One region of the Pedomonas sp. genome, then DNA from elsewhere that is predicted to be linked to it. Evidence: predicted binding sites of a transcription regulator. Region 1 holds the regulator's gene; each other region holds the start of a gene.
What was found. Region 1 encodes LexA, which represses DNA repair genes until DNA is damaged. Its sites were predicted from a motif close to GTTCCNCNCTTGTTCT; they were not measured.
Positions count from the first base shown of each region.

Region 2: the regulator LexA is predicted to act here: its motif matches at 1,714-1,729, upstream of VIG90_RS00615 (four-helix bundle copper-binding protein).
Region 3: the regulator LexA is predicted to act here: its motif matches at 1,473-1,488, upstream of VIG90_RS03815 (putative DNA modification/repair radical SAM protein).

Region 1 covers NZ_DATBUP010000258.1:5,552-8,826, forward strand. Annotated here, with positions in the region: gene VIG90_RS18235 (ComEC/Rec2 family competence protein) at 1-1,590, shown strand, start outside; gene lexA (transcriptional repressor LexA) at 1,609-2,325, opposite strand; gene glp (gephyrin-like molybdotransferase Glp) at 2,383-3,275, opposite strand, start outside.
Region 2 covers NZ_DATBUP010000008.1:18,747-22,021, reverse strand. Annotated here, with positions in the region: gene VIG90_RS00625 (DUF885 domain-containing protein) at 1-1,031, shown strand, start outside; gene VIG90_RS00620 (DNA-3-methyladenine glycosylase I) at 1,036-1,653, opposite strand; gene VIG90_RS00615 (four-helix bundle copper-binding protein) at 1,839-2,252, shown strand; gene VIG90_RS00610 (CsbD family protein) at 2,336-2,653, shown strand; gene VIG90_RS00605 (CsbD family protein) at 2,789-3,094, shown strand; gene VIG90_RS00600 (glycosyltransferase family 4 protein) at 3,177-3,275, opposite strand, start outside.
Region 3 covers NZ_DATBUP010000045.1:33-3,307, reverse strand. Annotated here, with positions in the region: gene VIG90_RS03820 (UdgX family uracil-DNA binding protein) at 1-228, opposite strand, end outside; gene VIG90_RS03815 (putative DNA modification/repair radical SAM protein) at 228-1,460, opposite strand; partial or broken gene VIG90_RS03810 (IS3 family transposase) at 1,645-1,816, shown strand; partial or broken gene VIG90_RS03805 (AAA family ATPase) at 2,301-3,275, opposite strand, start outside.

The DNA of each region.
Region 1 (3,275 bases):
GGTTACGATTTTGCGCGACGGGCGTGGTTCGAGGGCATAGGGGCTGTCGGCGTGCCACTGGGAGACGTCACGGTTGTGATGCCGCCGCCGCCCGCGCGCGGCATAATGGAAAGGTTGGAGACGGCGCGGGAGACGCTGAGCGCGCGGTTGCGGGAGCGGATCGGCGGGGAGGCGGGCGGCATGGCCGCCGCGCTGGTGACGGGAGATCGCTCCGGTATCAGCGACGAGGTGACCGAGGCGATGCGAAACAGCGGCCTTGCCCACCTTGTTTCCATCTCCGGTCTGCACATCGGCATGGTGACGGGGCTGGTGTTCTTGCTGACGCGGCGGGTGCTGGCGCTCTCGCCGTGGTTGGCGCTGCGCCTGCCGCTGAAGACCTATGCCGCCCTGGCGGCGGCCATTGCCGCCGTTGCCTATACGCTGATCGCGGGAAGCAGCCTTCCAACGGTACGCAGCTGCATTGCCACGCTCATTGTGCTGGCGGGCCTGCTGCTGGGCCGGGAGGCGATTAGCCTGCGGCTGGTGGCGGCGGGGGCAGGGCTCATCCTGCTGTTCCGGCCAGAGGCGGTGCTCAGCCCCAGCTTCCAGCTGTCCTTCGCGGCGGTGACCGGACTGGTGGCGCTCTATCAGTCCCGCTTTGCCGAGCGATGGCTGCGGCGGCGGGAAACGGATGGGCGGGGCCGCAGCGCGCTTCGATGGGCGGCCGGGCTGATCGTGAGCAGCCTTGTGGCCGAGGCCATGCTGTCACCCATCGCCATTGCCCACTTCAATCAGACCGGCGTGTACGGGGTGATTGCCAACTTCGTTGCGATTCCGCTGACCAGCATCCTGATCATGCCGGGGCTGATGCTGGCGGTGGCGGCCGAAAGCATCGGCGGGGTGCCATGGGTGACGGAGGTGCTGCGCTGGGCCTTAGACCTGCTCATCGGCATCGCCCGGTCGGTGGCGGCCTGGGACGGCGCGGTGATGCGCTGGCGGGCGCTGGGCGGCGGGCCCTTCAGCCTGATGATGCTGGGGCTGATCTGGCTGTGCCTGTGGCGCACGCGGCTGAGATTGCTGGGGCTCGGCCTGACAGCGGCAGGACTGGTTCTTGCCGCCATGACACCGACGCCGGATCTGTACGTGAGTGCCGATGGCGGGCTGATGGCGGTGCGGCTGGAGGACGGGCGCATGGCGTTCTCAAGCTTGCGGCGGGGCAGCTTCACGCGCGCGATGTGGCTGGAGGACAGCGGGCTGGATGCCAGAGCAGTTGCGCGGCTGGACGAGGCGGCAGGGCCAGCGCTGGTTCAGGAGTGCGACGAAGGGCTGTGCCGTGTTTCGCTGAACCGGCACGGAGACTGGCGGCGCATCGTCTGGCTGAAGGACTGGCTAGATAACCCCGTGCTGGCGCGGGTTTGCGTGGAGAGCGACGTGATCATTGCGCCGCGTGGACTGCCGAGATGGTGCCAGCCGAAGCTGCTGAAGCTGGACGAGGCGGGCCGTAAGCGGCTTGGAGCCGTGACCGTGCGGTTCGGACCCAGCGGTACGCCGGATGTGCAGGCGGCCCAAACGCAACGCGGCCGCCACCCATGGGTGACGGCCGCGCGCTGAACTTGAGCAAAAAACTATTTAGTACCGGCGCATCAGCCCGATGAGCTTGCCCTGAATGCGAACCCGCTTCGGTTCGTAAATCTGGGTCTTGTAGGTGGCGTTGGCCGGCTCGAGCCGAACCTTGCCTTCCTTGCGGCGCAGGCGCTTCAGCGTGGCTTCGCCGTCATCGACGAGAGCAACGATGATGTCTCCATCCAGCGCATGCTCGGCCTTGCGGATAATGGCGTAGTCACCGTCCAGAATGCCGGCCTCGACCATGGAGTCACCGGAGACTTCCAGCGCGAAGTGATCGCCAGGACCAAGCAGGGCGGGCGGAACAGCGAGCTGACGATCGCTTTCCATTGCCTCGATGGGAACACCGGCAGCAACGCGGCCATGCAGCGGTATCTCGACGAACGTCGCGGCAACCGGCTGAGCCTTGGGCTTGCCGAAGGGACCACGCACAACGTTGTCCGAAGCGGCGATGGCGGCATCCCGGTCGCTTGCAAGCTGCGGCTTGACAGGGCGGGTGGGGGCTGCCGCATCCGGCAGGCGCAGCACTTCCAGCGCGCGGGCCCGGTTGGGCAGGCGGCGGATGAAATTGCGCTCCACCAGAGCATTGATAAGGCGGTGAACGCCGGACTTCGATTTAAGCCCGAGCGCTTCCTTCATTTCCTCGAACGACGGCGAGATGCCGGACGTTTCGAGACGCTGATGGATGAACATCAGCAAATCGTGCTGTTTGCGAGTGAGCATTGCCCAAGTCCTTCGTGGAACAGACAATGAACGTTCTATGAAAGTTCCACGAAAAGGTCAATCGGCGTTGAGTAGTAGAAAGGCGATATTCGACCCTTTTTCTGCGGCCGGCGCATTGATGGGACGAATGGCGAGGGCGTTCGCGGCCTCAAGACGGGAGAGCATGGCGCTGTCCTGCACAGGAAAGGGTGTGACCTCCCAGCCGTCCGCACTCGCGGTGACCATGGCGCGCATGTAATCGACCCGACCGCCATTGGGACGTACGTCGACCGTAAGGCGACCCTGCAGCGGGCGCGGCAGCGGGTCAGCCGCGCCCATAAGATGACGAACCAGCGGCAAGAGATACAGCTGGGCGCAGACGTAAGCAGAAACCGGGTTGCCCGGCAGACCGATGGTGACGGACTCGCCAAGGGTGCCGAGCATCATGGGCTTTCCCGGGCGCATGGCGATCTTCCAGAAATCGATGCGGGCACCGGCATCAACGAGCGCCGCCTGCACATAGTCATGATCGCCAACGGACGCGCCGCCGACCGTGACCAGAATGTCCGCATCCGCCGCGGCCCGGGCGATGGCGTCACGGATCACGTCATGCCGGTCGGGCAGGATGCCGAGGTCCTGGACCTGCGCGCCGCAGCAGCGCAGGAGGGAGGCCAGCATGACGCCGTTGGAGTTGACGATCTGGCTGGGGCCGGGGGCCTGACCCGGCGGGACGAGTTCATCTCCGGTCGACAGAATGACGACGCGGGGACGGGCGAACACCTCGGCGGTGCCGTGGCCACTGGCAGCCATGAGGGCGATGCCGCGGACATTGATGCGCGTGCCGACCTGTAGCAGCAGGCTGCCCTCGGCAAAGTCCTGCCCCGCCTTGCGGACATGGCGGCCCGCGTGGGGCGGGCAGTCTCCGATCAGGCGGATTGCGCCGTCCTCGTAGGCGACGTCCTCCTGGAGAA
Region 2 (3,275 bases), on a different contig from region 1:
TGATTCGGGAAGCGCTGGCAAGCGCGCCGCCGGAGGCCGGCGTGTGGCGGCTGCCGCAGGGCGAGGAATACTACCGCTTCGCCATTCGCGGCGCGACGACGACCGACATGCCGGCCGAGGACATTCACCGGCTTGGGCTGGAACTGGTGGCCCGCTTCTCCGCCGAGGCCGACAAGATCTTGCGTCAGAAGGGCCTGACGCAGGGCACGGTCGGCCAGAGGATTTCCAGCCTGCGCCGCATGCCGGAGCACCTGTTCCCCAATACGGACGAGGGCCGGGCCGCGCTGATCGCCTATGGCGTTGACCTGAACGAGAAGATGCAGGCCCGCCTGCCCCAGTGGTTCGGCCGGCTGCCCAAGTCTCCGGTGGTGATCGAGCGCATGTCTCCGGCCATCGAGGCGGGCGGGCCGGGCGCGTTCTACCTGCCGCCGGTGGTGGACGCGGGTCGCCCCGGCCAGTTCATCATCAACCTGCGCGATACGGCCAACCAGCCGCGCTTCGACCTGCCGACGCTGATCCACCACGAGGCGCTGCCGGGGCACCACCTGCAAAATGCCCTGATGATGGAAGCAACCGAGCTGCCCCAGCTGCGGCGCCTGCCGCTGTTCGCCGGCTATCTGGAAGGCTGGGGCCTCTATGCCGAGCAGCTGGCGGATGAAATGGGCGTTTACGAGAACGACCCGCTGGGGCGGCTCGGCTATCTTGCCTCCATGCTGTTCCGCGCGGCGCGGCTTGTGGTGGATTCAGGGCTCCACCACAAGCGCTGGACCCGCGAGCAGGCCATTGCCTACATGCGCGAGACGCTGGGCGAGAGCGAGGACAACGCGACGCGCGAAGTGGAGCGCTACTGCGTACAGCCGGGACAGGCGTGCAGCTACATGCTGGGCTGGCAGGTCTGGACCGACACCCGCAGCCGCGCACAGGCGCGGCTGGGCGAGCGGTTCGATATCCGCGCCTTCCATGACCGGGCGCTGCTGGCGGGCAACATGCCGCTGGACGTGCTTGCCCGCGTGATCGACGACTGGACGTAACGGATCAGCCGCGCGGGCGGATGAAGTTCTGCCGCGCGGCGTCCACCTTTTCCCGGAAGGCGCACTCGGGCGCGTGGTCGTTGACCAGACCCATGGCCTGCATCAGCGCATAGATGGTGGTGGGGCCGACGAAGCGCCACCCGCGCTTCTTCAGCGCCTTGGAGAGCGCCACCGATTCCGGCGTCTCGGTGACGATACCGCGCCGGGCATGCTCCCCGGCATCGGGCTCGTAGCGCCAGAAGAAGGCGGCGAGCGATCCGGCCTCCGCGCGCAGCTCGAGCGCGCGGCGGGCATTGTTGATGGTGGACTCGATCTTGGCCCGGTGACGGACGATGCCCGCATTTTCAAGGAGTCGGGCAACGTCTGCCTCATCGAACCGGGCCACGGCCTCGCACTCGAAATTGGCGAAGGCAGCGCGGAAGGCCTCGCGCTTGTTCAGGATGGTCAGCCAGCTGAGGCCGCACTGAAAGCCCTCGAGGCACACCTTCTCGAACAGGGTGCGGTCATCGGCCACTGGCATGCCCCATTCGCTGTCGTGATAATGACGGTAAGCTGGCGTCGACTGGCACCAGGCACAGCGGGCCACGCCATCTGGTCCCGTGAAAACGGACAATGCGGACACGGCTGAAGCTCCTCCCCCTTTTTGACTGCACACTCGTCACGGATGCGCGCATAGTGTCATGTTCCTCTTTTGTTCTCAAGTGACTATGATCGGAACCTGCGGTCATGGTCATTGTTCCTTGAGTATCGGCGGCCGGACCATGCGCGGCCGACCCTTCCCCCAATGCCATGACAGGAGGTGCAACAATGCACGCCCAACAGATGATCAGCAGCCATCCCGACGTGCGCGGCAACACCAACGACGTTCTCATACGCTGCATCGAGGAATGTTACGACTGCGCACAGGTCTGCATTTCCTGCGCGGATGCTTGCCTTGCCGAGCACATGGTGCAGGAGCTGCGCCAGTGCATTCGCCTGAACATGGATTGCGCGGACATTTGCGCCACCACCGGCAAGATCGCCACGCGGCGCACCGGCTCCAACGAGGAGCTGATCCGGCTGATGCTGGACGCCTGCGCCGCCGCCTGCCGCATGTGCGGCATGGAATGCGGCCGCCACGCCGCCCAGCACGACCACTGCGAACTGTGCGCAGAGGCCTGCCGCCGCTGCGAACAGGCGTGCATGGCGGCAATGGAGTCCATCCAGCCCAGCACTCATTGAGCCCAACTCACCCCGAAAACGGGAACCCTGCCCGCTGCGTACGGCTTTCTTGTCTGACAGCGATGCACAGACAGGAGGCCGATATGGCGAACAGACATATTGCGGAAGGTCATGCCGATGAGATGTCGGGCCGTGTCCGGCAGGCATTTGGCACTCTGACCGATGATCAGGAGCTGGAAGAGCACGGCATGCGCCAGCGGCTGGCCGGCCGGGCGCGCCGTGCCTACGGACAGGCCCGCCACGGCGTCGAGGACGCCGCGGACACGATGGGCCGTGCCGTCTCCGACCGGCCGATCCCTGCGGTGATGATCGCGGCGGCCCTGGGGTTCGTCCTCGGCATGATCGCCTTCCGCGATGAGGATCGGGATATGCGCTGGTCGGCCCGCCGGAGAGCGATGTGATCGGGCTTTGATGGGTCAAATCGCCCTTGATGCCAGCCGGGCGGAACAGGCTTTGGCTGGCATCGTTCATTTGCTGCCCGAATGGCAGCTGTTTTTTCCCGCCACTATTATGCAGAAACAGTCAGGAGTGACGTCATGAATCAGGATCGACTGGAAGGAACCCTGAGGACCGGCATGGGCCGCGCGCAGGAAGGCCTTGGTGATGTAGCCGGCAGCGAGCGCCAGCAGTCGCAAGGCACCCGCGAGCAGTTGAAGGGCCGCGCCCAGCAACTGTACGGCGATGCCCGTGATACCATGCGCAATGCGACCGATCAGGTGAGCCGCAACGTTGTCGAGCATCCGGTCCGCTCGTTGCTGATCGCCAGCGCCGTCGGCTGGGCCGCCGCGCTCATCACCGGCCGCCGGCGTCGCCGCCGCGATTACGAAGAGCGCCATTACTGATAGCGCGGCAGCTTGATAATACTGCGGCAAAACAACGGCTCTGTAGCTGGTGTTTTGCCGCTTACTTTTACATTGCGCTTGTTTAGCACAAACCGTGAGGTGTGGCGGCGGCCTGCAAAATCCGCCTGATTTGTGCTGTCTGTTCCTGCCGAGTGAAGCCTGCGCTTACAGTATCGGGCGA
Region 3 (3,275 bases), on a different contig from region 1:
CGGGCTGGAGTGGAAACTGACCGTGCGGGCAAGGTCCAGGAAATCTCTCGTCGCGCTGACAGGCGCATTGCCCGGTGGTGGCAGCGGCTCCGCTCCGAAAAGGTCCGGCGCTGCATCATGATCGGCCCAGATCACTTGGGATGAGGGGACACGCGCGCCTGCAAGATGGCGCGCCGCTTGGCGCCATGCTTCAAAACGTTCAAATCGGGGCAGATCGATGCGGATCATCAGAGCAGAAGGAGCTGCTCCGGCGCTGGGGCAAACCGTGCTCGCAGCGCGGCGTTATCAATGAGGCTTCCAGGGGACCAGTCCGGCAGCAGGATGAATGGCTTGGCTTTTGAAAGGAGGGCCCCCATCCGAAGTAAGTCCGCGTAGCGCACCGGGCCATGGCGACGCGCCTCAAGGATGCGGGCAACGGTCCGGGTTCCAAAGCCCGGCACGCGCAGCAGCATCTCGCGGGACGCGCGGGCAACATTGATCGGGAAGCGGTCGCGATTGGCCAACGCCCAGGCAAGTTTCGGGTCGATCTCCAGGTCCAGGTTGCCATCAGGATGGGCAGAGCCGATCTCCGCCGCATCGAACCCGTAAAAGCGCATCAGCCAGTCTGCCTGGTAGAGCCGATGCTCCCGTTGCAAGGGGGGCTTGATCAACGGCAGCGTGGATGATGCATCGGGAATGGGGCTGAATGCGGAATAATAGACCCGCTTCAGGTCATAGCCTGCATAAAGATTGGACGATGTCTTGAGAATTTCGAGATCGGTTGCACCATCAGCGCCGATGATCATCTGCGTCGACTGGCCAGCAGGCGCGAACCGGGGCGGCCGCTTACCGCTGAAACTCCGCTCCTTGGCTGCCTCGCGGGACAGGCGAACATCCGCCATGGCCGCCCGGATCGTCTCGGGGCGTTTCTCCGGCGCCAGCTGACGCAGGCTCGTATCCCGTGCGAGCTCGATATTGACAGAAAGGCGGTCGGCATAAAGACCCGCCTCGGCGACCAGTTCGGGCGCCGCGTCGGGAATGGTCTTAAGATGGATATATCCCTTGAATCCATGATCCACTCGAAGCATCCGCGCAATGCGGACGATGTCGGCCATGGTCTGGTCCGGGCTCTTGATAATGCCTGAAGAGAGGAACAGGCCCTCGATCATATTGCGCCGGTAGAGTTCGAGGGTCAGGGTGGCCACCTCCTCGGGGGTGAAGCGCGCGCGCTCGACATTGCTGCTCACCCGATTGATGCAGTAGGCGCAATCATAGATGCAGAAGTTGGTCATCAGGATCTTAAGGAGGCTGATGCAGCGGCCATCGGGCGTATAGGCATGGCAGATGCCGCTGCTGCCGGCCGATCCAAGGCCCCCGTCGCCGGCATCCCGCCGCACCGTTCCGCTCGAGGCGCAGGATGCATCGTATTTTGCGGCATCCGAAAGGATCGCAAGTTTCTGCTGGAGAGTTTTCTGGGCCATGCTGTTTGGTATGTTCTATTTATGTTCTTGTCAATCGAGAGGTATGGACGGTGCCAACGTCTACCCGGCTCCGACACTCGGGGCTTGCCAAGCAAGGTTGGGCAGCATGTGCCGCGCCAACTGCCGGCTCGGGAGATTCCTTGTCTGCCCGAGCAGCGTTAGGCCGCCAACATGCCAAAAGGGGAAGCAAAAGTACGACGGCATGGAGGTGTCCGGGGACAAACGGCTGACGGCGTTGGAGGACGAGAATGCACGCCTGAAGACGCTTCTGGCTGAGGCCATGCTCGACAATGGCATGTTGAAAGATATTACATCAAAAACAAGTGGTGACGCCCGCCGCGATGAGATCGGCTGTTGTCCGCGGTTTCCGCAGCTTTCAGCGGCGAAATTGGTGATGATCGATCCCGCTTATGTCCGTGTGCACCAGAACGGTGCTTCGACAAAGACGGGCGCTCCAGCGAACATTGTACGGGACGTTCCCGCGGCGGCCTTACCAGAAAACTCCAAGCTCTTGTCGACGGCAGCAGAACGTCCGTCGCGGCGTAACCCTGCTGGGCGACAAGAGCTATCAGAGAAACGCAATCGGCCCAGCAGCACAAGCCAGGACCGTCTGGGCCAATTTTCCCAACCGGTCCGAGCGCAAGCGGCCTTTCGGCTTCTTGCCCTGGCCATACGGCCAGCGGAACCTCTTTGAACGCTTCTTCAATCGGATCAAGCAGTTCCTGGGCATTGCCATGGGCGATGATTAGTCTTTCGCCAATTATCTTGCCGCAGTCAAATTCATCTCCGCACGCCTATGTTGCGCCTCGTTATAAGTGTGCGCCCTTACGGACCTGGCCGTTAAATCTCGATATTCGGGTCGCGTTTCAGGCGGCCTTCAAGGCCTGGCGCGGGAGATGGCGCTTGCCTGGCCAGCAGTGCTGTGCGGTCTGCCTGGTTCCGACCAGGCGGGGCAAGGGGGGTAGGCGGTGGCTGGCCGATGGCTTGCAGGCTGCCCGGAGCGTCTGTTGCAAGTTTGCCGAGCACCTCGAGGGATGATGTCTTGTCACCGGTATTGACCATGAGCCGGCGGCTAAGCTTTTCAACGGAGTCTACGAACAGGAGAGGATCGTCCCGGGTTCGAGTGATGGTCACCAGGAACAGCCGCTGATTGGACAGGTAGCGCTCCCGGCTGTCCATCACCACAATGCCCTTCTCCGAGGTCAAGCCCTGGGCCATGTGGGCGTTGAGCGCATAGGCGAGGTCGAGACGCCTTAGCATAGGGTCATTGAGCGGCAGGAGCACCTGCTGCCTGGTCGCGGTCTCGACCAGCACCCCCTGACTGCCAATCCCGGTAATGCTGGCGATGTCAGCGTTGAGCAGGCCGCGTTCCTTGTCGTTCGTCGTCCAGCGGATCTGGTCGCCACGATAGACTGTGAGGCTTTTGGCTTCGTAGAGACGCAGTGTCTCGCGGGTTCGATTGAGGGCCAGAGCCTGGGGGAAGAACCGTCGGGCCTCGCCGCTGTCGGTCCGGAAGGTCACCCGCGCCTTCTCCTGATCAACCTCTGTAATCGTGCCCCAGGTGCCCGCTTTGATGCCCGCGGTGGGCGACCGCCTCGCAAACTCGATGCGTTGGCCGGGTTTGTAGGTCTGGAGGATGCGCTCCTGCTCAAGGGTCAGGGGCAGGCGCTCGAGAACGGTCAGGTTCAAGCCGGGGCCTTTTAGGACGCCCTCGTCCCGCAGGCCTTGCTGCACGACTGTGTTGATCATGGCGCGGGCCTCGCGGCCGGAGGCATAAGGAGCAGTTTGCGCACGTTCCTCAGGTGGCAGTGCCAG